DNA from 4 places in the Heyndrickxia sp. FSL K6-6286 genome. Region 1 is predicted to be linked to each of the others. Evidence: riboswitches for the same ligand, from Rfam matches in the RefSeq annotation. Region 1 holds a riboswitch; each other region holds the start of a gene.
What was found. A riboswitch is a leader RNA that binds a small molecule or an ion and turns the genes downstream of it on or off. The one in region 1 is predicted to bind cobalamin.
Positions count from the first base shown of each region.

Region 2: linked by a shared signal. The riboswitch ahead of MHI39_RS01495 (hypothetical protein) and the one ahead of MHI39_RS21815 (ABC transporter substrate-binding protein) in region 1 are both predicted to bind cobalamin.
Region 3: linked by a shared signal. The riboswitch ahead of MHI39_RS14925 (acyl-CoA thioesterase) and the one ahead of MHI39_RS21815 (ABC transporter substrate-binding protein) in region 1 are both predicted to bind cobalamin.
Region 4: linked by a shared signal. The riboswitch ahead of MHI39_RS11460 (ribonucleoside-diphosphate reductase subunit alpha) and the one ahead of MHI39_RS21815 (ABC transporter substrate-binding protein) in region 1 are both predicted to bind cobalamin.

Region 1 covers NZ_CP152029.1:4,313,038-4,318,232, reverse strand. Annotated here, with positions in the region: gene MHI39_RS21825 (bifunctional 3-deoxy-7-phosphoheptulonate synthase/chorismate mutase) at 20-1,096, shown strand; gene MHI39_RS21820 (sodium-dependent transporter) at 1,192-2,541, shown strand; cobalamin riboswitch at 2,629-2,817, shown strand; gene MHI39_RS21815 (ABC transporter substrate-binding protein) at 3,056-4,024, shown strand; gene MHI39_RS21810 (cob(I)yrinic acid a,c-diamide adenosyltransferase) at 4,053-4,649, shown strand; gene MHI39_RS21805 (iron ABC transporter permease) at 4,753-5,195, shown strand, end outside.
Region 2 covers NZ_CP152029.1:267,163-272,357, forward strand. Annotated here, with positions in the region: gene MHI39_RS01485 (GNAT family N-acetyltransferase) at 355-867, shown strand; gene MHI39_RS01490 (ABC transporter substrate-binding protein) at 1,156-2,100, opposite strand; gene MHI39_RS01495 (hypothetical protein) at 2,102-2,647, opposite strand; cobalamin riboswitch at 2,877-3,070, opposite strand; T-box leader at 3,180-3,394, shown strand; gene aspS (aspartate--tRNA(Asn) ligase) at 3,454-4,740, shown strand; gene MHI39_RS01505 (polysaccharide deacetylase family protein) at 5,133-5,195, opposite strand, start outside.
Region 3 covers NZ_CP152029.1:2,940,297-2,945,491, reverse strand. Annotated here, with positions in the region: gene MHI39_RS14940 (LysR family transcriptional regulator) at 1-194, shown strand, start outside; gene MHI39_RS14935 (MFS transporter) at 248-1,459, shown strand; gene MHI39_RS14930 (MgtC/SapB family protein) at 1,700-2,371, shown strand; cobalamin riboswitch at 2,480-2,662, shown strand; gene MHI39_RS14925 (acyl-CoA thioesterase) at 2,908-3,345, shown strand; gene MHI39_RS14920 (thiol-disulfide oxidoreductase DCC family protein) at 3,424-3,816, opposite strand; gene MHI39_RS14915 (GbsR/MarR family transcriptional regulator) at 4,009-4,563, opposite strand; gene MHI39_RS14910 (betaine/proline/choline family ABC transporter ATP-binding protein) at 4,870-5,195, shown strand, end outside.
Region 4 covers NZ_CP152029.1:2,266,191-2,271,385, reverse strand. Annotated here, with positions in the region: gene MHI39_RS11475 (response regulator transcription factor) at 1-416, opposite strand, end outside; gene MHI39_RS11470 (hypothetical protein) at 456-581, opposite strand; gene MHI39_RS11465 (hypothetical protein) at 961-2,019, shown strand; cobalamin riboswitch at 2,139-2,324, shown strand; gene MHI39_RS11460 (ribonucleoside-diphosphate reductase subunit alpha) at 2,495-4,753, shown strand; gene MHI39_RS11455 (ribonucleotide-diphosphate reductase subunit beta) at 4,770-5,195, shown strand, end outside.

The sequences.
Region 1 (5,195 bases):
AAAATAGGAGGAATGAAGAATGGGAAACAATGAAATGGTTCAATTACGTCAAAAGGTGGATGAAATTAATACACAGCTACTGCACCTACTAAATGAACGTGCAAAGGTAGTCCAAGAAATAGGTCAGTTGAAAAAAATACAAGGTACAAAGCGATTTGATCCGGTACGTGAACGAGAGGTTCTTGATATGATTGCAGAACAGAATGAAGGACCGTTTGAAACAACGACTCTACAGCATATTTTTAAGACGATTTTTAAAGCGAGTCTTGAATTACAGGAGGATGATAATCGAAAAGCTTTACTTGTTTCCCGGAAAAAGAAGCAAGAAAATACGATTGTTGATATTAAAGGAGAAAAATTAGGAAGTGGCTTACAAACATTTATTATGGGGCCCTGTGCAGTAGAAAGTAAGGAACAAGTAAGACAAGTTGCAGAAGCTATGAAGGAGCAAGGCATAAAATTAATGCGTGGAGGAGCCTTTAAACCAAGAACATCTCCATATGATTTTCAAGGCTTAGGGGTTGAGGGTCTGCAAATATTACGTGAAGTTGCGGATGAATATGATTTAGCCGTTATTAGTGAAATACTCAATCCGAATGATGTGGAAATCTCTCTTGAATATGTTGATGTGATCCAAATTGGAGCGAGGAATATGCAGAATTTTGATTTATTACGTGCAGTTGGAAGAGTAAATAAGCCTGTTTTATTAAAAAGGGGATTGGCTGCAACCATTGATGAATTTGTTCATGCGGCTGAATACATTATTTCACAAGGAAATGACCAAATTATTTTATGTGAGCGGGGAATTCGTACGTACGAAAAAGCAACTCGGAATACCCTTGATATTTCAGCTGTTCCGATTTTGAAGAAGGAAACTCATTTACCAGTAGTGGTAGACGTTACCCATTCAACAGGACGAAAAGACTTGCTTCTTCCAACGGCAAAAGCAGCATTAGCAATTGGGGCAGACGCAGTCATGGCTGAGGTTCACCCTGATCCTGCTGTTGCTTTATCGGATTCCGCCCAGCAAATGGATATTCCGCAATTCCATACATTTATGGATGAATTAAAGGGGTTTAAAAACAAACTTGCTTAAAGCAAAATCGTAGCTGTCTATTAAGGGGTCTGACCCCTTAATGACAACTGCAAACGAGAATATAGGAAACATAGTTGTTTACATCTGAGAGGAGAATGAGAGTGAGTCAGCAAGAACAGTGGTCATCAAAGCTTGGCTTTATATTAGCTGCAGCAGGGTCAGCAATAGGTTTAGGAGCAATTTGGAAATTCCCTTATATCGCAGGTCAAAATGGGGGAGGAGCTTTCTTTCTAATTTTTATTCTATTTACATTATTACTAGGACTTCCATTGCTTTTAGCGGAATTCTCCATTGGTCGATTAACACAAGAAAATGCAGTGGATTCGTATCGAAAAATAGCACCAAAAGCGAAATGGCACTGGATAGGAATTTTAGGTATGATTGCGTGTTTTATTTTACTTTCTTTCTATAGTGTCATTGGTGGTTGGATCATTATTTATTTATACAAGGCGATTACCGGTCAGTTAAACGGTCTTTCATCTGATCAATATACACAAGTATTTGGGGACACAATTTCTGATCCAATTATTAGTTTAATCGTGCAATTATTATTTATTCTAATGACGATTGTTGTTGTTGCAAGAGGGGTTCAAAAAGGGATTGAACAAGCAAGTAAGATTATGATGCCTGCATTATTTATACTATTTATATTATTAGTTATTCGTTCAATTACCTTAGATGGAGCAATGGCTGGTATATCCTTTTTACTGCAACCGGACTTTTCAAAATTAACTTCAAAAACGATCTTGGAAGCCATGGGGCAATCATTCTTTACGTTAAGTGTAGGTGTTTCAGTAATGGTGACGTATAGTTCGTATTTACCGAAAAATCAAAGCTTACCCCGTTCAGCTTTTTCTATTGTAGTAATGAATTTAGTCATTGTACTTTTAGCTGGTTTAGCAATCTTTCCAGCAGTATTTGCTTTAGGATTGGAGCCGGGTGCAGGACCTGTACTGTTATTTAATGTACTTCCAACAGTCTTCAGTCAGTTACCGCTTGGAATGCTTTTCTTTATAGCATTTTTAATTTTATTCCTTTTTGCGGCATTAACATCAGCTTTTTCTATGCTTGAAATTATTGTGTCTGTGATCACTAAAAAGGATATAAAAGGACGTAAAAAATGGTCATGGATCATCGGAATTGCCATCTTTATTTTTGGTATTCCATCTGCCCTTTCATACGGAGCGTTAGGTGATGTTACTCTTTTAGGTAAAACATTTTTCGATTTAATGGATTATACCGTTAGTAATATTTTAATGCCGCTTGGTGCCCTTCTTATCGCTATTTTTGTACCACTTAAAGTGAAGAAATCCGTTCTTTACGAGGAATTAAAACAAGGGAGCGGTCTTAAAAGAGGACTGTTCGAAGCTTGGTATTTCCTCATACGTTTTGTTGCACCAATTTTAATTTTTGTTGTCATGTTAGATGTGCTGGGAGTTTGGTAGTGCTGTAAATCATTTATTAGCATAAAATTTTTCAGGATAGTCATCCATATATCTTTCCTGTATAATTGTTAATGGTTGAAAATTTAATATATTGCAACGAAAACAGGTACTTTCTTTGTGAAGGTTTAAAAGGGAAGTTTGGTGTAATTCCAACGCGGTCCCGCCACTGTAAATGGGAGCAAACTGTAATATCCACTTTATCCATTAAAGGATAAGGGAAGGTACAGGGAGCAATGATCATGAGCCAGGAGACCTGCCTGTTTTTTGAGTGCACCAGTTTGCCTACGAGGATAGGGGGGTGTTGACGAAAACGTTTTTTAGCGTGCATGATTTGCTATTATACCGTTTTACATATGACATCTCTTTTATTAGAGATGTTTTTTTTAGGTCTTTTTCATAAAAGATATGAACAAATGTATTGTTTTTTTCCTTCTACATTAATTATGGAGGATAAAGGATCTTTGTGAAAACGGCCATCTTTATGACTATTTTAAATGTAAAAAGGAGTTTACAAATGAAAAAGCTATTAAGATTTATACCTATTTTTTTACTAATTTTTATATTGGCTGCATGTGGTACACAGCAGGATAGTGAAAAGAAAGTAAGTGATAATAAGCAGGAGACTAAGCAACAAGACCAAGCTTTTCCCGTAACAATTACGGATGGAACCGATAAAGAAATTACTATTGATAAGAAGCCAGAGAAAATTGTTTCCCTTCTTCCAAGTAATACAGAAACAGCCTTTGCCCTTGGGTTAGATAAAGAAATTGTTGGTGTCTCGGATTTTGACAATTATCCCGAACAGGCGCAGTCAAAGGAAAAAGTTGGTGGACAAGAATTCAATGTTGAAAAAATAATTTCTTTAAAACCTGATATTGTTTTAGCTGATGCTTCACAGGCTCATAATTCTAAGGATGGATTAAAGCAATTAGAGGATTCAGGAATTAAGGTTATTGCCGTCAATAATGCAAGCTCATTTGCAGATACGTATAAAACGATTGAAATGATTGGTGCAGCAACTGGGACAAAGGAAAAAGCGGATGAAATTGTCGATGGAATGAAAGCAAAAGTTGAAGAAATTAAAGAAAAGGCGGCAGGAATTTCCAAGGAGGAGCAACCAAATGTATGGATGGAAATCTCTGCTCCACCAGATATTTATACAGCAGGTTCAGGTACCTTCATGAATGAAATGCTAGAAATGCTTGGCGCCAAAAATATTGCAGCTGCTGAAGAAGGATGGCCGAAATATTCGGAAGAAGCAGCAGTTAAAGCAAATCCGGATGTAATGATCATAACATATGGTTATTATGTAAAGGACGCAGTAGAACAAGCTTATAGCCGTAAAGGGTGGGAAGAAGTATCCGCCATTAAAAATAAACGAGTATATAGTGTCGATTCTGACAAAGTGTCAAGACCAGGTCCACGTCTTGTGGAAGGTTTAGAGGAAATGGCAAAGGCAATATATCCCGATACATTTAAATAAGTGGAGATAAGAGTGAGGAGGAAATGTTATGAGAATCTATACTAGAACAGGTGACAAGGGGCAAACAAGTATCATCGGTGGTAGAGTAGATAAAGATGATTTAAGGGTACAAGCTTATGGAACAGTGGATGAAGTGAATTGTTTTGTTGGACAAGCGATGGCTGAATTGGATCCCGATCTTTTTTCTGACGTACTTGATGATCTTGAAAAAATTCAACATGAATTATTTGATTGCGGAGGGGATCTAGCGACAAAATCAACTAAACGTCCTTATAAGCTTCAACAAGACATGATTGATTACCTTGAAGAGAAGATTGATGAGTATATCGCCAGTACACCTGAATTGGAACGCTTTATTTTACCTGGTGGGACAAAAGCGGCTGCTTCTATTCATATAGCAAGAACAGTTACAAGACGTGCTGAGCGTCTAGTTGTTAGTTTCTCAAAAGCTGAAGAAATTGTTCCTCCACTCGCTCAAATGTATTTGAATCGTTTGTCGGACTATTTTTTTGCTCTTGCAAGAGTAATTAATCACCGATCAGGAAAAAAAGATGTAGAATATATTCGAAGTGCCAAGGTTTTTCGTGACGGCAAAAGAAAAGAGAACAAAACAGAAGAAAATTGATTGATAGAAATAGGGGCTGTCTAAAGGCATAGGGGTCTGTCTCCTTTTTAGACAGTCCTTTTTCAAATGTACTAAAAGGAGTTGAAAGAGACTGCAGAAGCCAATTACTATTCGGTATCTACGGAAGAATAATTATTTTCCTTATCTATTTGGAGTGGTTTTTTTAAGTTTTTCTATTTTAATAGGCATTTCCATTGGTTCAGTAACGGTGCCAATGAAGGATATCATCCAAATCATCGGAGCGGCTATTTTCCACTTTCCATTAAGTGATAAAATAGATGCGATGAATACGAATATTGTTTTAGATATTCGACTGCCTCGTGTAATATTGGCTGGGCTAGTTGGTGCTTCATTATCGATTGCAGGTGCGGCATTTCAAGGGTTGCTTCGAAATCCTTTAGCAGACCCATATACTTTAGGGGTGTCGTCTGGAGCCTCTGTTGGAGCAGTTGCAACATTATTCTTTCATTTATCTATACCATTCATCGGAATACTTACATTGCCATTAATGAGCATAATTGGTTCATTTATTACGATATTTAGTGT
Region 2 (5,195 bases), 1.2 Mb from region 1:
TTTATGCGCTAAAAATCTTAATTTTATACAAATAGTTTAACAGTAGAAGCTAAATAAACAGACAACGGAAAAAAGTATGAAAACAAGCTGTGCTATTTCTGAAAAGGTTTGGGGTATTATATTTCTTCATCAATACAATGAAAGAATAAACGTTTTTTCTTAGTCAGCTATGTAGCTTTACAATGTTCAGACATACAAAATCGTTATATACTATGATCATTGATAGATGGTCTATGCACTTATAGTATGCTTATTTTGTCTTATCAATATTTAGTTCCTAAGAATGTGTTACAACGATAGAACCAAACATAAATATCTAATACTCATAAATTAAATTTTTTCGAAGAAAAGGTGATAATGATGATCGAAACAGAAAGATTATTACTTCGAAGATTTACAGAAGATGATGCTGAGTTTATTTTAAATCTCCTTAATGAGCCTGATTGGATCAAATATATCGGTGACAAAGGGATTAAAACCATTGAGGATGCAAAAAAGTATATCGAGCAAAGCCTTATAAAAATGTATAACGAGTTGGGATTTGGTTTGTATTTAGTGACTTTAAAAGAAGATGGAATACCTATTGGTATGTGTGGCTTGGTTAAGAGAAATGGATTAGAGGATGTTGATTTGGGTTTTGCTTTTCTGAAAGACTTTACAGGTAAAGGGTATGGATATGAATCAGCTCGGGCAGTCATGATCTATGCAAAAACCGAATTAAATATAAGTAGGCTCGCAGCCATTACAACTACCGATAATCATGCATCAGAAAATCTTTTATTAAAATTAGGATTTCAATTTGACTTATTAACGAAATTATCCCAGGATGCTGATCCATTAAAACTATTTATAAAAGAGCTAAATTAAAAAAGGCTTTTTAGGATTCGTTTTACCTTTAGGCTGTTTTCGTATCGTTTGTTACTTGTGTAAAAGATTTTTTTTAAAATTATTCTCCCTGCAAAATCGAAATTTATTCAGCAAAGAGGTAGTGCCGAGAAATATATTAGATAGATTCGGTTTTGCTCACTACTATTCTCTAAGTCGAGATATTCGAACTTAGTTATCTTTATGATGTTCTTTTCATGAATTCTGAAAGTACTATATTGATTATAGCTAAAGTTAAAAGCTGGAGTGATCAACACTCCAGCTTTAGTCTCATTTAAAATATTCTGGGTACGCCATTTTAGCAACTAATTCAACCGCTTCAGCAATTCTTGGGCCTGGGCGCGACATGATATCCGAGTCCAATTGGTATACTCTATCCTTATTAATCGCTTCTATGGTTTCCCATCCTTTACGAGCTTTGATTTCTGCTACAGGGCCTTCGATATAATCGACAGTTGTTGCAATGATTTCAGGATTCTGCTTGATGACTGTCTCTTCTGAAACCTTGATCCAACCTTCTTGATTCCCAAAGATATTCTCTACACCAGCTGTTTGGAGGATTTCTTGTTGGAATGTGTTTTTGCCTGTTGAATAAATATCAGGAGATGGGCTTATTTCAAAATATACGCGTTTTGGTTTTTCGATATTTTTTAATTTATTTTCGATATCATTTATATGAGTGCGAATATTGGTAATAAGTTCTTCCCCTTTTTCTTTCACACCCATTACTTCTGAAATTTGTTGGATATCACCATAAACATCCTCAAAGGAAGAAGCAGATTGTATGACAAATACAGGAATACCTGCATCTTCAATTGGTTTTAAGGCATTTTCATCTCCGATTGTATAAGCAATGACAATATCTGGTTTTAGTGCAATAATTTTTTCTGTATTAATGGTAACAGAGTCCGATACACGTTCAATTTTACTTGCTTGCTCTGGATAATTATCATATTCCGTTGCGCCAATTACTTTATCTCCAGCTCCAATGGCAAAAAGAATTTCAGTATTACTAGGCTGCAATGAAATGACCGTTTCAGGAGCTTTTTTGAAGGAAACTTCTTTGCCCGTATCATCCTTCACGGTATACACTTTTACTTGTTCAGGTGTATCCCCTTTTTTAGGTTCATTGCTGCTCTGATTGGATTGGCAGCCTGCTAAGAAAATGATTAACATGATAGCTGTTAGCCAATGAAACAAATGATATTTCTTCAAGTTATTTCCCTACTTTCTTTTTTATCGGTCTTATTGGATAAGATTTACTGACAAATTGGATTTCTTCAACACCTTTATCCTTGTTTACATAGACCGCCATGTAAAATAGGACATTAGCTAGTAGATTCGTATAATTGAATAAGATATCCGGAACCTCTCTTTCAAGACTTACCTTATGTAAAGCACGAACGGACTTTTTTGCCTCACTTCTACATACATGTAGAGCACATGCAGCAGCCGTCCCTTGTGGAAGTACAAATCGATCAATGCGACCATCTGTTTCCGTAACATAAAAATCATACATGCTGCTTAGACGATTTAAATCTTCCTCGCTAATGGCAAGCTTTCCGCGTACAGATCCATTTAGATGATAGGCCATTGGAAGCAAGTACATTAAATCTTCATAAACAATAGGAATATCCTTTGTTAAGGAAGCAGCTTGTCCAATACGCGTTGTTAATGAATCTGTTCTAATTTCGAAATCAACGGTTGAAGCGGATTCGCGCATAAAGGGATAGCATAAATAACGTAAGTCTTTTTTTACCATGTCTTTTTCTCCTAATCTTAAATATTTTAAATGCTTACCTCATAACACTTCAGAAAAAATTCGTCTGGTTTCGATCTATATAGTTTCATAACGAGGATATCAATATACTTGTAAAATAGAACACAAAAAAACCGCCCAGATAGAATTTGGCCGGCGGGAAAATGATCCTTTATTAAACGATATGAAGAACCAATCGAGCTGCCATAAAATCTCTTATCTTCCGAAGAGCATGTTACGTTCAAGAATAGGCAGGTCTCCTGGCTTGTGCGTCAATTTACTTTAAGAACCTTCCCGTTTTCGATGTTGCAAACAGTGGTTTACTTCTTATTTCATCGGCACTTACAGTTGCGGAAACAGCTTCGGTATCACACCGAATTCCCTATTAATGCTAATATCTTAGCAACCTATTCCCTGCAGGTATTCACTTACTACAAGTGTACAATGAAGAGAGTGAATAATGAAGCATTTTTTTATACTCTGAATAGGTTGACATTTTCCTTTCGTAAATATATAATCTTCTACAATCAAAATATGGAAATCAATGATCGGAAGGAAATGATAAGTCCTTGATTATAGAGAGCGTTTGGTTGGTGGAAAAACGCATCAAGGTTATCATGGTGACATCCGTAAGTGCTGAAAGAAATGCTTAAAGGCAAAGTAGAATCAGACGGTACCACTCGTTATGTGGAATGAGAGGCTGGTAAAAAGGCAATCTGGGTGGTACCACGGAAAAAATTCGTCCCTATGTTTATATAGGGGCGAATTTTTTTATTTGATTCTTTATCAATGAAAAGGAGGAAGTCAAAATGATTCGAATAGTAACGACGGAAACACCTTATAAGGCTGGTGAAACGGTAAAATTATCGGGTTGGGTTCACAAACAACGTTATTTATCAAAAGTTACCTTCCTGTTACTTCGGGATAGGGGCGGGATTATTCAATGTATTTTGGAGAAAGAATGGTTAAATTTCAAAGTAGAAAATGAATCAATTGTTGAGATCATCGGGGACGTTGTTGAATCAAAGAAACAAAAATTGGGCGTAGAAATACATGTGAGAGATATTAGAGTGATCAATAAAAGTCAAAAGGAGATCCCATTTGAAATCAATCAATCGGAATTGAAAGCTGGAATGGATCATCTTCTTAACCATCGTACCTTATCTTTAAGACATGAAAAAAATCAAGCCATTTTTAAAATTCAAAGTGTATTATCACAGTCATTTGGCGATTTTTTTACATCACATGGATTTACACGAATTTTTACACCAAAAATTGTCTCTCAGGGTGCAGAAGGAGGTGCAAATGTATTTAGCCTAAATTATTTTGGGAAAAACGCCCATTTAGCACAATCACCTCAATTTTATAAACAAATGATGGTAGCAAGTGGTTTCGAACGTGTTTTTGAAATCGGGCAGGTATTTCGAGCGGAGGCACATCATTCATCAAGACATTTAAATGAATATGTTTCTCTTGATGTTGAAATAGGATTTATTGACGATGTAAAAGAAATTATGGAATGGGAAACAGATGTACTTAAATATATGATCTCACGTGTAAATGACCAATGTAAACGGGAGTTAGAAATTCTTGATGTTAAACTTCCGTGTATAACTGAGATTCCGTGCTTAACTCTTTACGAAGCACAGGAAATATTAAGTAGTCAATATCAAAAAGCATCTCCTGAAGGGGACCTAGATTCCGAAGGAGAGCAATTAATAGGTGAATACGTAAGAGAAAAATATAATAGTGAATTTGTCTTTATTACCAATTATCCATGTGAAACACGTCCAATGTACACGATGCCTAGTAATGATTTAGGATTAACAGAATCATATGATTTATTGTACAAAGGCTTAGAAATTACTTCTGGTGGGCTTCGTATTCATGATTATGAAATGCTGTTACAGTCATTCTCAAGTAAAGGATTAAATCCAAATGATTTTGCCTCATATATTGAAATGTTTAAATATGGTGTACCTCCACATGGTGGATTCGCCATTGGACTAGAGAGATTGACAGCAAATATGACAGGAGTAGGAAATATTAGGGGGGCAACAGCATTTCCTAGGGATATTGAGAGACTTATACCTTAGAGCAAAATCAATGGTCTTAATAACAGTAGTAAGGGAGGGAATAATATGTAAGGATGTAGTTTTCCCAAAGGTTGGTTGCCAAAAATGGCAGCCTTTTTTATGTGAATAATAGGGGTAAACTCGAAAATTTGTTGAGTTAATTTCACCGTTAGAGTGCTTACACATTATTAAATGTTTTGTTGACTTTTTGTATACAAGAAGGAGATGTTCAAGAAACAGAAGAGGTAATTGAAACGTCCTCTTTGCTAGCTACTCAAGAGAAGCAAAACAATGAAGTGGAAAAGAATGACTAAACCAATTTTTTTGAATAGTCATTGAGGATGGAAATTGGAGTTATCCTCCAATTTCCATCGTATTTTTAGTTCTATAAAAGCGAAAAAGTACAAAATTGATTATTTAGCTGGTATATTAAGCAATTTAGGGATCGTTACCAAGTGATATTTTTCTTTATTCAG
Region 3 (5,195 bases), 1.4 Mb from region 1:
TAGTTGCCGCTAAATTAGGAGTTTCATTAGTGCCGGACTTAACAATCTTAGATAAATCAAAGGTTAAGCTAATTCGAATTAAACATCCCATCTGCGAAAGGACAATCGGTATTGCTTGGAAAGATGGGCGCTATATATCTCCTGTTACAAAAAGGTTCATTGAGTATGTAAAGAATAAAGTTATGATGGATTAAATATTTCATAACCTAAAAAAGACATTGTTAGATATAAAGGAGTAAGACGCATCATGAGTTATATAAAACGTGGAACAAAAAGTTTTCGAATGGCCAATTTAGCTTTGTTTGCTGGAGGGTTTAATACATTTGCGATCCTTTGGAGTACACAGCCATTACTTCCTGAAATAGCAAATGAGTTCCACATTTCACCTGCGGTTTCTAGCCTAACTTTATCATCTACTACGATAGCATTAGCAATAAGTATGCTAGTAGTTGGCTCATTATCAGAAGTGTTCGGAAGAAAATCGGTCATGACCATCTCCCTAATAGCATCATCTATTTTAGCTATAATTACAGCATTAAGTCCAAACTTTCAATTATTACTTCTTTGTAGAATCTTACAGGGAATAGTTCTTGCGGGGTTGCCTGCCATCGCAATGGCGTATTTAGGGGAGGAAATCGACCCTAAGAGCTTAGGAATGGCAATGGGATTATACATTAGTGGAAACTCGATCGGTGGTATGGGAGGACGAATTATTAGTGGAGCATTGACCGATTATTTTAATTGGCATATTGCCCTTATTGGTATTGGAATTATTAGTTTAATTGCAAGTTTATTATTCTGGTTTACGTTACCAAAATCAACTCATTTCCAGCCGCGAAAATTTGATGTGGTTAAATTAGGAAAATCTTTATTCAGTCAATTCAATGAGCCAGGATTAATCTATTTATTCGGGACTGGATTTTTATTAATGGGAAGCTTTGTTTCACTTTATAATTATATTGGCTTTCAATTAATTGCTCCTCCGTATTCATTAAGTCAGACAATCGTCGGTTTTATTTTTATTGTATATATTGTTGGAACGTTTAGTTCGACATGGATGGGAATGCTTGCTGATCAGCATGGTAGACGTAAGATTTTGCAATTATCTTTATTGATTTTGCTAATCGGAGCATGTATCACGTTAAATACAAATCTTTGGTTAAAAATTATTGGAATAGCCGTTTTTACCTTTGGATTTTTTGCAGGACATTCCATTGCAAGTGGCTGGGTTGGCAAATTATCGACACATGATAAAGCACAAGCCTCGTCACTTTATTTATTCTTTTACTATATAGGTTCAAGTATAGGTGGTACGGTGGGAGGTATGTTCTATAGTGATTTTGGTTGGATTGGTGTAATAGTAATGATTATAGTCTTTACAATTATTGCAATAGGATTATCTGTGCGTTTAGGAACGATTGCCAAAAGAAAATTGCAACTTTCATCGCATAAGTTATAAATTAAATGCAGGATTTCTATTTTAAGAGCTTGCAACTAAGTTCGAGTGTATATTTTTATACACTCGTTTTTTTATTTTTTAAGTAGGATAAACTAATAAAACATATATAAATAGATGTAACTTAGTTTTGCTAGTGAGATTGAAACCTAATCAAACCTTTAGAAAGGAAAAATGAATCTATGTTAGATTTGTAATAGCATAATCATCAAAGCCATAAATTAATGGGGAAAGGGGTCATATATAATGATAGAGCTTGAATTAATTGCAAGACTTGTAATTGCGGGGATATTGGGAGCACTTGTCGGATTTGAAAGAGAAAAGCGTTATAAAGAAGCAGGATTACGTACCCATTTCCTTGTGGCCGTCGGAAGTGCATTAGCAATGATCGTTTCAAAATATGCATTTTTTGATGTTGTAAATAGTGGAACAATTGAATTAGACCCAAGCCGAATTGCGGCAGGAGTCATCAGTGGAGTTGGTTTCTTAGGTGCAGGTACCATTCTTATACAACGTCAATCCGTTCATGGGTTAACAACTGCAGCTGGACTTTGGTCAACAGCTGGAATTGGATTAGCGATAGGTGCAGGCATGTATATTGTAAGTATTTTTGGAACGCTCTTAGTATTAATTGCTTTAGAAATTTTAAGTAGATTATTTCAACCAGTTTTTCCGAAGTTTCATAAATTAACGATTCATGTTCGAACAAATGAAGCGATTTCTGCGGCACTCACTATTTTATCCGAAAATCATTTAGATGTGAAATCGTACCAGGTAAAAGTAACGTCAGTTGATAATCATCCACTTTTTGTCGTGGATTTACAATTAAAATCAAAGAAGTTGAAGAAAAAGGAGACTGAAATATTAAAAATGTTGCAAACGATTCCTGAACTGGAAAGTATAAAATTTGATTAAGCAACAGAAAGAGAACAAATCGTTCAATATTTTTCACTTAATCTTTAAAATTATAAATTGTAAGTCAATTCATAATATATTATGATAATTCTATACTACTATAGTGAAATATTTGCCGATAAATATGGTGTTTGCCAAAAATTAAAAGGGAATCTGGTGAAATTCCAGAACTGTACCCGCAACTGTAAGTGTTGACGAAATAAGGATAACCACTGTCCAATTTTGGATGGGAAGGACTTAAAGTAGAATGATACACGAGTCAGGAGACCTGCCATATTTATAGCGACTTATTTTCCTCGGGAGTTGGGAAGATTCGTACACATTGGTAGATTAATAGACAATTAATGATTTGGTCTGTTCTGCTATCAGCGTATTTTTAGGACTGGCTAACAATATGTGATTTACCATTTAAGATAGGTAAAACATCTATTTTATGTTAGGGGAATCTGTCTTAAGAAAAATGGTCAGTACCTTTAATTTTAATTTCTTCTCTCCTGTACTTCATAGTGGTAAATATACATGAAAGTGGAGAAATGATGGAGAAAACAATTTCTGTAAATGTATCAAGAACCTATCAAACTAAACTAGTATTACCTCCAGATACGAACCATATGGAAACTATTTTTGGAGGAACCATCTTATCGTATATTGATGAAATTGCTGCTATTTCAGCAATGAAGCACTCTCGAAAAGTCGTAGTAACTGCGTCAATCGATGCTGTTCATTTTGTTTCCTCTGCAAAAGTTGGCGACATTTTGACTTTAGAGGCATTTGTCCTTTCAACTGGGAGGACATCAATGAAGGTTTATGTAAAGGTCGAGTGTGAGAATTTAGAGGAGGAAGAAAAACGATTAACAACTACATCCACCTTAACAATGGTAGCACTTGATGAATACGGAAAACCGACACCAGTGCCAAAAGTTATGCTGGAAGCTGATTGGGAAAAAGAGTTATTACTCAAAAAACAGCCTTAAAATATTTGTATAAAAAATGGAGTCGTTCTTTACATTTATATGACGACTCCATTTTATTTTTATCATAATGATAGGTTACTATAATAAGAATCTTTCCTGATCTTCCTTTGATGGGATCATACAGCTATCCCTTTTACCAAACCAGCGATAACGATTTTTCGCGATAATATCGTAGATCAAATTTCTTATTGGTAGTGGGATAATTCGAAAAGCATATCCCCATTTCCATAATCCATTAAGACTTCGGCAAACTCGTAATGCCGCTTCCGATTTTGTGTACAATTTGCCACCCTCAATAAGTACAAAGCTGTCAATTAAGCTGTTTACTCTATACTCCATTAATAATTTTTCCCCAACTTCGCTTTGAAGAGAAGCAAATTTAAAATATTTATTTTGGTCCCTTTTTATAATAAATTGTACGCTTCCATTACAAAAATTACATACTCCATCAAATAGTATAATTCCAGTCAATTGGTCACCTTCTTTTATAGGATGAAAGGAAATAATGAGAGTGAAAAATTTTATAACGTTTATATTTATTTTAACTTAGAAAAAAGCTTAATAAAAAGCAGTAGATTTTTACATGAAAACTACTGCTTGAAATATTTTCTATGTTTTATTTCAATATAAAAAGGGTATATTACCACGGAGCTTATATGTTAATTATTTTCCTCTCCATTCAGTGGTTTTCGGCACATGCTCGAATATTTCACCACTTTCAAAAAAGTCAACTAAACGAGTAAGCCATTGATAATAATCCGACCAAATTTTCATTTCCTTTAATAATTCATTGATTTGATCTTCTGCTTCCTGTGATAATTCTTCATTATCTTTTAACATCAGCAGCTCACGTGTTAATTTTTTTTCAAAAATTTTATTGCGGTTAATCGTTTTTCTCCAATTTGAGGTGAAAATTGAAATAAAGGTTTCGTAATAATCTGTTTCTACATCATAAATATCTTTACGAACCCCTTTTTCAAAAACTTTTTCAGCAATATTAATATCTAGCATCTCTCTAACAACTTGACTCATTCTTGTTTTACTCATTCCAGTTGCAGTGGATAGCTCATCTAATGTCATTGGTTTTCTATTCATATAAATAATACCAAGAATACGACCGACTGTAGGGGAAACTCCATACGTCTTCATATTATCAGCAATTTTTTCAATATATTGTTCCTTAGCTTGATCAATGACTCGCAAGTGCTTTTCTTCCATAGGTAGTTTGCTCCTTTAAATACCTCATATACAAAGTCAATGTATCATATATCCAATGAAAAATAAAATCTTTTCTGAATGAGGAAATGAAAGCAATAAGGAGGAATAGTAAGAAATGAGAGGATGATAGTCTTTAACTATTTATATTAATGTAAAATTGATGCAATATATGCAATCTATAAACTTTTTATTTTACAAACTTTACGTTATACTTAAATAGTGACATATACGAAAAAAATTGCATAGTATACCAAATGGTTAATTGTTCCAACTGTTTCATTGGTAAAATTACGGAGGTGTATCGATTTGTTAAAATTTGATCATGTTACAAAGATATATAAGGGAGGAAAAAAAGCGGTTGATGACTTAAATCTTGAATTTAAAGCAGGCGAATTTATCGTTTTTATCGGTCCAAGTGGTTGTGGGAAAACAACGACGATGAAAATGATTAACCGTTTAATAGAACCAACAAGTGGAAGTATTTATATTAATGGAAAAAATATTTTAGAAAAAGATCCCGTACAACTTAGACGTGAAATTGGCTACGTCATTCAACAAATAGGTTTATTCCCTCATATGACCATTCAACAAAATATATCACTCATTCCAAAACTATTAAAATGGCCGGAAGA
Region 4 (5,195 bases), 2.0 Mb from region 1:
TCCACAAACAAATCACGAAAAGTATAAGAGGTAAGTTGGATTTTCGGATCATGTATTTCAATTCTCCTAAAAATCGAACGTAATCGAGCTAATAATTCTTCAATGGCAAAGGGCTTGACAATATAATCATCTGCTCCATGATCTAAGCCAGAAACACGATCTATCACACTATCACGTGCTGTAATCATTATAATTGGTGTATCTTTCTCCTGACGTAATCTTCGACAAACTTCCATTCCATTTAAGCTAGGGAGCATTAAATCAAGTAAAACAACATCCCAATCTTCTTGTAGAGCCGACTGCAAACCTTCACGTCCATCATTAGCCACCTTTACCTCATAGCCTTCATATTTGAGTTCGAGTTCAATAAATCTTGCTAAATTCTTTTCATCTTCTATAATTAATATCCTTTTCATTTGAACACCTGCTTCATCTAACAAGTTTTCTTACTCTTCTTATTTTATACGAGTTTTAGAAAAAATTAAATCCATTACCGCATGGACTATTTCAACTGATTGAAAGGCAAATAACATAATCGCTGTTGCACTAAAAAATACGATGGGAATAAATCGTATCCACATAATGATGCGCCTCCTTTAAGATATACATATCATACAAAGCATAGATGAAAATCAGATGAGAAAAAGATAATAAAAAGAAAAAAAATAACCGGCTATATTAGCCGGAATTAAAGAAAGAACTTTATAATGAGTATAAAAAGAACTAACCATAGTAATGGGTAACAACTATGTAATGTCCTTTTAACGCAAAATCAATGGTACATAATAAATACTAAAGACTCATGAAAGAAAGATTAAAAATTCATGAGAAAATGTATTTTTCTCATCATACACTATAAATAATTGTTAAGAAAACGTTCATATTTTAACATTTTTCTATAAGTTGTCAATATAACAAATTACGTATAATTAAGGTAAACAAATCAAGGAGGTTTGCAAAATGACATTACGAATAAATAATCAAAGTTGGGTTTGGTTCGTTCTTTTAGCTACCTTGATATTGCTTGCGAATTTTTTACTATATAGGGTTGAATTTACACAACCAATTACACCCCTGATCACTATTGGTTCCTTTTTAGACTTTATTGTTACAATCCCCATACTAGCATATTTTTTTATAATTAGAAGACGCCTCTCCATTAAATATCTCTTTGCAATTATAGGTGCAGGGTATGTTGCCGCATGGCTGATTATTCCCGCAACTTATTTTCAAACACTATCCGCTGCAAAATACATTTTATTTGCTGTAGAAGGCACTTTTATTATTTTTGAATTGATTTTAATAGCATTATTATTAAAAAGACTACCTTCAGTTATAGACACATTCAAATCAAAACATGAGCGGATTCCTTTTTTTAAGGATCGATTAGAAAATTCCTTTCTCACCCATTTTAAGCCTTCAAAATTTCTATTTATTCTTATCTCAGAAATCTCCGTTTTTTATTATAGTTTGTTTGCATGGAAAAAAAGACCTAGTCATATACACTTCAAGGCCTTTTCATACCATAAAAAGACAAGTACGATCGCATTAAATATCATGATCATTCATGCTCTAATTATTGAATCTATAGGCTTTCACTTTTTATTACATCAGTGGAGTCCAATCATAACAATAATCGCTCTTGTGATTAATATATACGGTTTATTCATGTTACTTGCCGAAATACAAGCAGTTAGATTATGCCCTTATTTGTTATCGGATCAAAACCTAATTCTTCAAACAGGGATCATGAAGAAAATAGATATTCCTTTAAAACTTATTCTTTCCGTCAATGAGTACACTCGTTCCTCTCCTCTTTCTAAGCAGGAACTAGCTTCTATTTTTGATGCAGCTCCTTCTGACTTTATCAAGGAAAAGCCACAAATAGAAATAATTTTAAAAGATCCAATTCAGGCATCTTACTTGTATGGTATGACAAAAAAAGTAAATACTATTCATTTACGTGTTGATGACCCTCTATTATTTTTAAACACATTAAAGAACAAAATAGAATCATAGTGTTATGAGATTCTATTAGAATTTGAGTATTTAATAGATATATATTGTCATGAAAGCATCGAATATGCTATGATAAAACACAATATATAGTTATATACTATTTTTCCACAACTAAATATTGAATTATTTCAAGCGAAGGTGTCCATTTACTGGACTTAATAGGGAATCCGGTTTGACTCCGGAACTGTCCCCGCAACTGTATTTGTGAACGAACAAGACTAACCACTGTATCTAAATAGATATGGGAAGGTTCTTAAGTAGGCTGCACATAAGTCAGGAGACCTGCCTTTTCTTGAAAGTTTCAAATTTCTTCGGGGATTGAGAAGATGAAACGATAGTGAGAGTTTTTTTACTTTTATTTTTTTACATCTTTTCCTATCGTTTGATCCGCTCAACTTACTTGTGACGGATCTTTTTTTATGGCTTTTTTTAGACAAGTTTATTAAAAGTCACATTATCTATTGGAGGGAAAAAAATGACTCTAGTAACAAAGGGTGCTGAAATGACGGAATGGATGAATCACATAATGCAAATATTAGAAGGTTCTGATACAAAAAACGAAGATCTAACGTCGCTCTTGTTGTTTGGTAAAAATTTATTTGAGCAAAAACCATGGCTACCCGAGGATGAATGGGTAAATCAAATAATTCTAGAATGTTTATCAAACATAAACGCAGAAAATCCTAATTGGACTTATCATGCCTCTAACCTATTTATGGAACATCTATATTACAAAGCTTCACAAACACGTGGATACTTATTCAAAAATAAATATGGAAACCTACTAGAATTAATTGTTCGTCTTACAAAAGATGGTATTTATTCAAGAGAATTATTAAACAAGTATACAGAGGATGACATTCATTTGTTTGAATCCTTTATTGATCCGACAAGGGATGGACTTTTTACATATATTGGTATACGTACTTTAGCTGACAGATATTTGGCAACCGACCACAAAAAAAGAGTGTTTGAGTTACCTCAAGAACGTTGGATGATTATTGCGATGTATTTAATGCAAAATGAACCTATTGAGAATCGTATTCAGTTGGTAAAAGACGCTTACTGGGCATTAAGTAATCTTTACATGACCGTCGCTACACCTACACTATCTAATGCAGGAAAAAATTACGGGCAATTATCGAGCTGTTTTATCGATACTGTTGATGATAGTTTACAAGCCATCTTTGATAGTCATACTGATATTGCTAATCTATCAAAAAATGGTGGAGGTATTGGTGTTTATTTAGGAAAAATTCGTAGCCGTGGCAGTGCGATTAAAGGATTTAGTGGTGCTTCCTCTGGAGTACTTCCTTGGATGAAGCAATTAAATAATATTGCAGTGAGTGTGGATCAATTAGGGCAAAGAAAAGGAGCTATTTGTGTTTACTTAGATGTATGGCATAAGGATATTACTTCCTTTTTAGATTCTAAATTAAATAACGGGGACGAACGATTACGTACACATGATCTCTTTCATGGTGTTTGTCTTCCAGATTTGTTTATGGAACAAGTGGAGGCTCGCGAAAATTGGTATTTGTTTGATCCACATGAAGTAAGACAAACCCTAGGTTTTTCTCTAGAGGATTATTATGATGAACAAAAAGGCAAAGGAAGCTTTAGAGAGAAGTACTGGGAATGTGTTAACCACCCTACCCTGACGAAAACGAGTATACCCGCGATTGAATTGATGAAGAGAATTATGAAAAGCCAACTTGAATCAGGTGGTCCCTTCATGTTTTATCGTGATGAAGTGAATCGAAAAAATCCAAATAAGCATCAAGGTATGATCTATTCTAGTAATTTATGTACAGAAATTATGCAAAATCAAAGCCCTACAACGATGATCAGCCAATACACTGAGGATGGGAAAATCATGATTGAAAAACAGCCAGGCGATTTTGTTGTATGCAACTTATCATCTATTCATTTAGCTAAGGCAGTGAAAGATGATGTTCTTGAAAAACTTATCCCAATTCAAGTTCGGATGCTAGATAATGTCATTGATTTAAATACAATCCCTGTCGTACAAGCACAATTAACGAACAAAAAATATCGTGCAATAGGATTAGGAACATTTGGATGGCATCATTTACTAGCTTTAGAGAAAATTTCGTGGGAAAGTGAAGAGGCAATTGAATATGCAGATAAACTATATGAAAAAATTGCCTTTTTAACGATTAAGGCTAGCATGTTATTAGCACAAGAAAAGGGCGCATATGAGCTGTTCCACGGATCGGATTGGGAAACTGGTTCTTATTTTGATGCTAGAGGATATTTCAACTCTGAAAGCTCCCATCCCTGGTTACGATTATTCCAAGATATCCAAAAATTCGGGATAAGAAATGGCTACCTAATGGCAGTTGCTCCTAACTCATCAACATCATTAATAGCAGGAAGCTCAGCAAGCATTGATCCAATTTTTCAAAAGTTTTATTCAGAGGAAAAAAAGGATTATAAAATCCCCGTAACCGCTCCGGATCTAAATGCAGAGACAACTTGGTATTATAAATCCGCCTATTTCATAGATCAGCATTGGAGTATCCGGCAAAATGAAGCCAGACAAAGACATATTGATCAATCCATATCATTTAATCTTTATGTTCAAAATACCGTTCAGGCGAAGGAGCTATTAGATTTACATCTTCATGCTTGGAAAGCTGGTTTAAAAACTAGCTATTATTTACGCTCTACCTCTACAACGTTAGAAGAATGTGATTCTTGTTCAAGTTAAGAAGGGAGAAAAAGGAATGTCTAATAAACTACAAACACGCAAGATCATTGACAATACAGCACCAAACCGATCAACATCAATCATTAATGGAAGATGCTCCAATATACTTAATTGGGATGATGTTCGCTTTTCTTGGGCCTATCCTAAATATAAGAAAATGCTAGGAAATTTTTGGACACCGTTTGAAATAAATATGTCCCAAGATATAAAACAGTTCCCAACTTTATCAAAAGAAGAACAGGATGCCTTCTTAAAAATCATTGGTTTATTAGCCTTACTAGATAGTATTCAAACCGATTACGCAGGCAAAGTAGCCGATTACTTAACAGATTCTAGCTTAAATGCACTAATGATTATTTTGGCCCAGCAAGAAGTTATTCACAATCATTCCTATTCCTATGTTTTATCTAGTATTGTCCCAAAGCATGTCCAGGATGAAGTA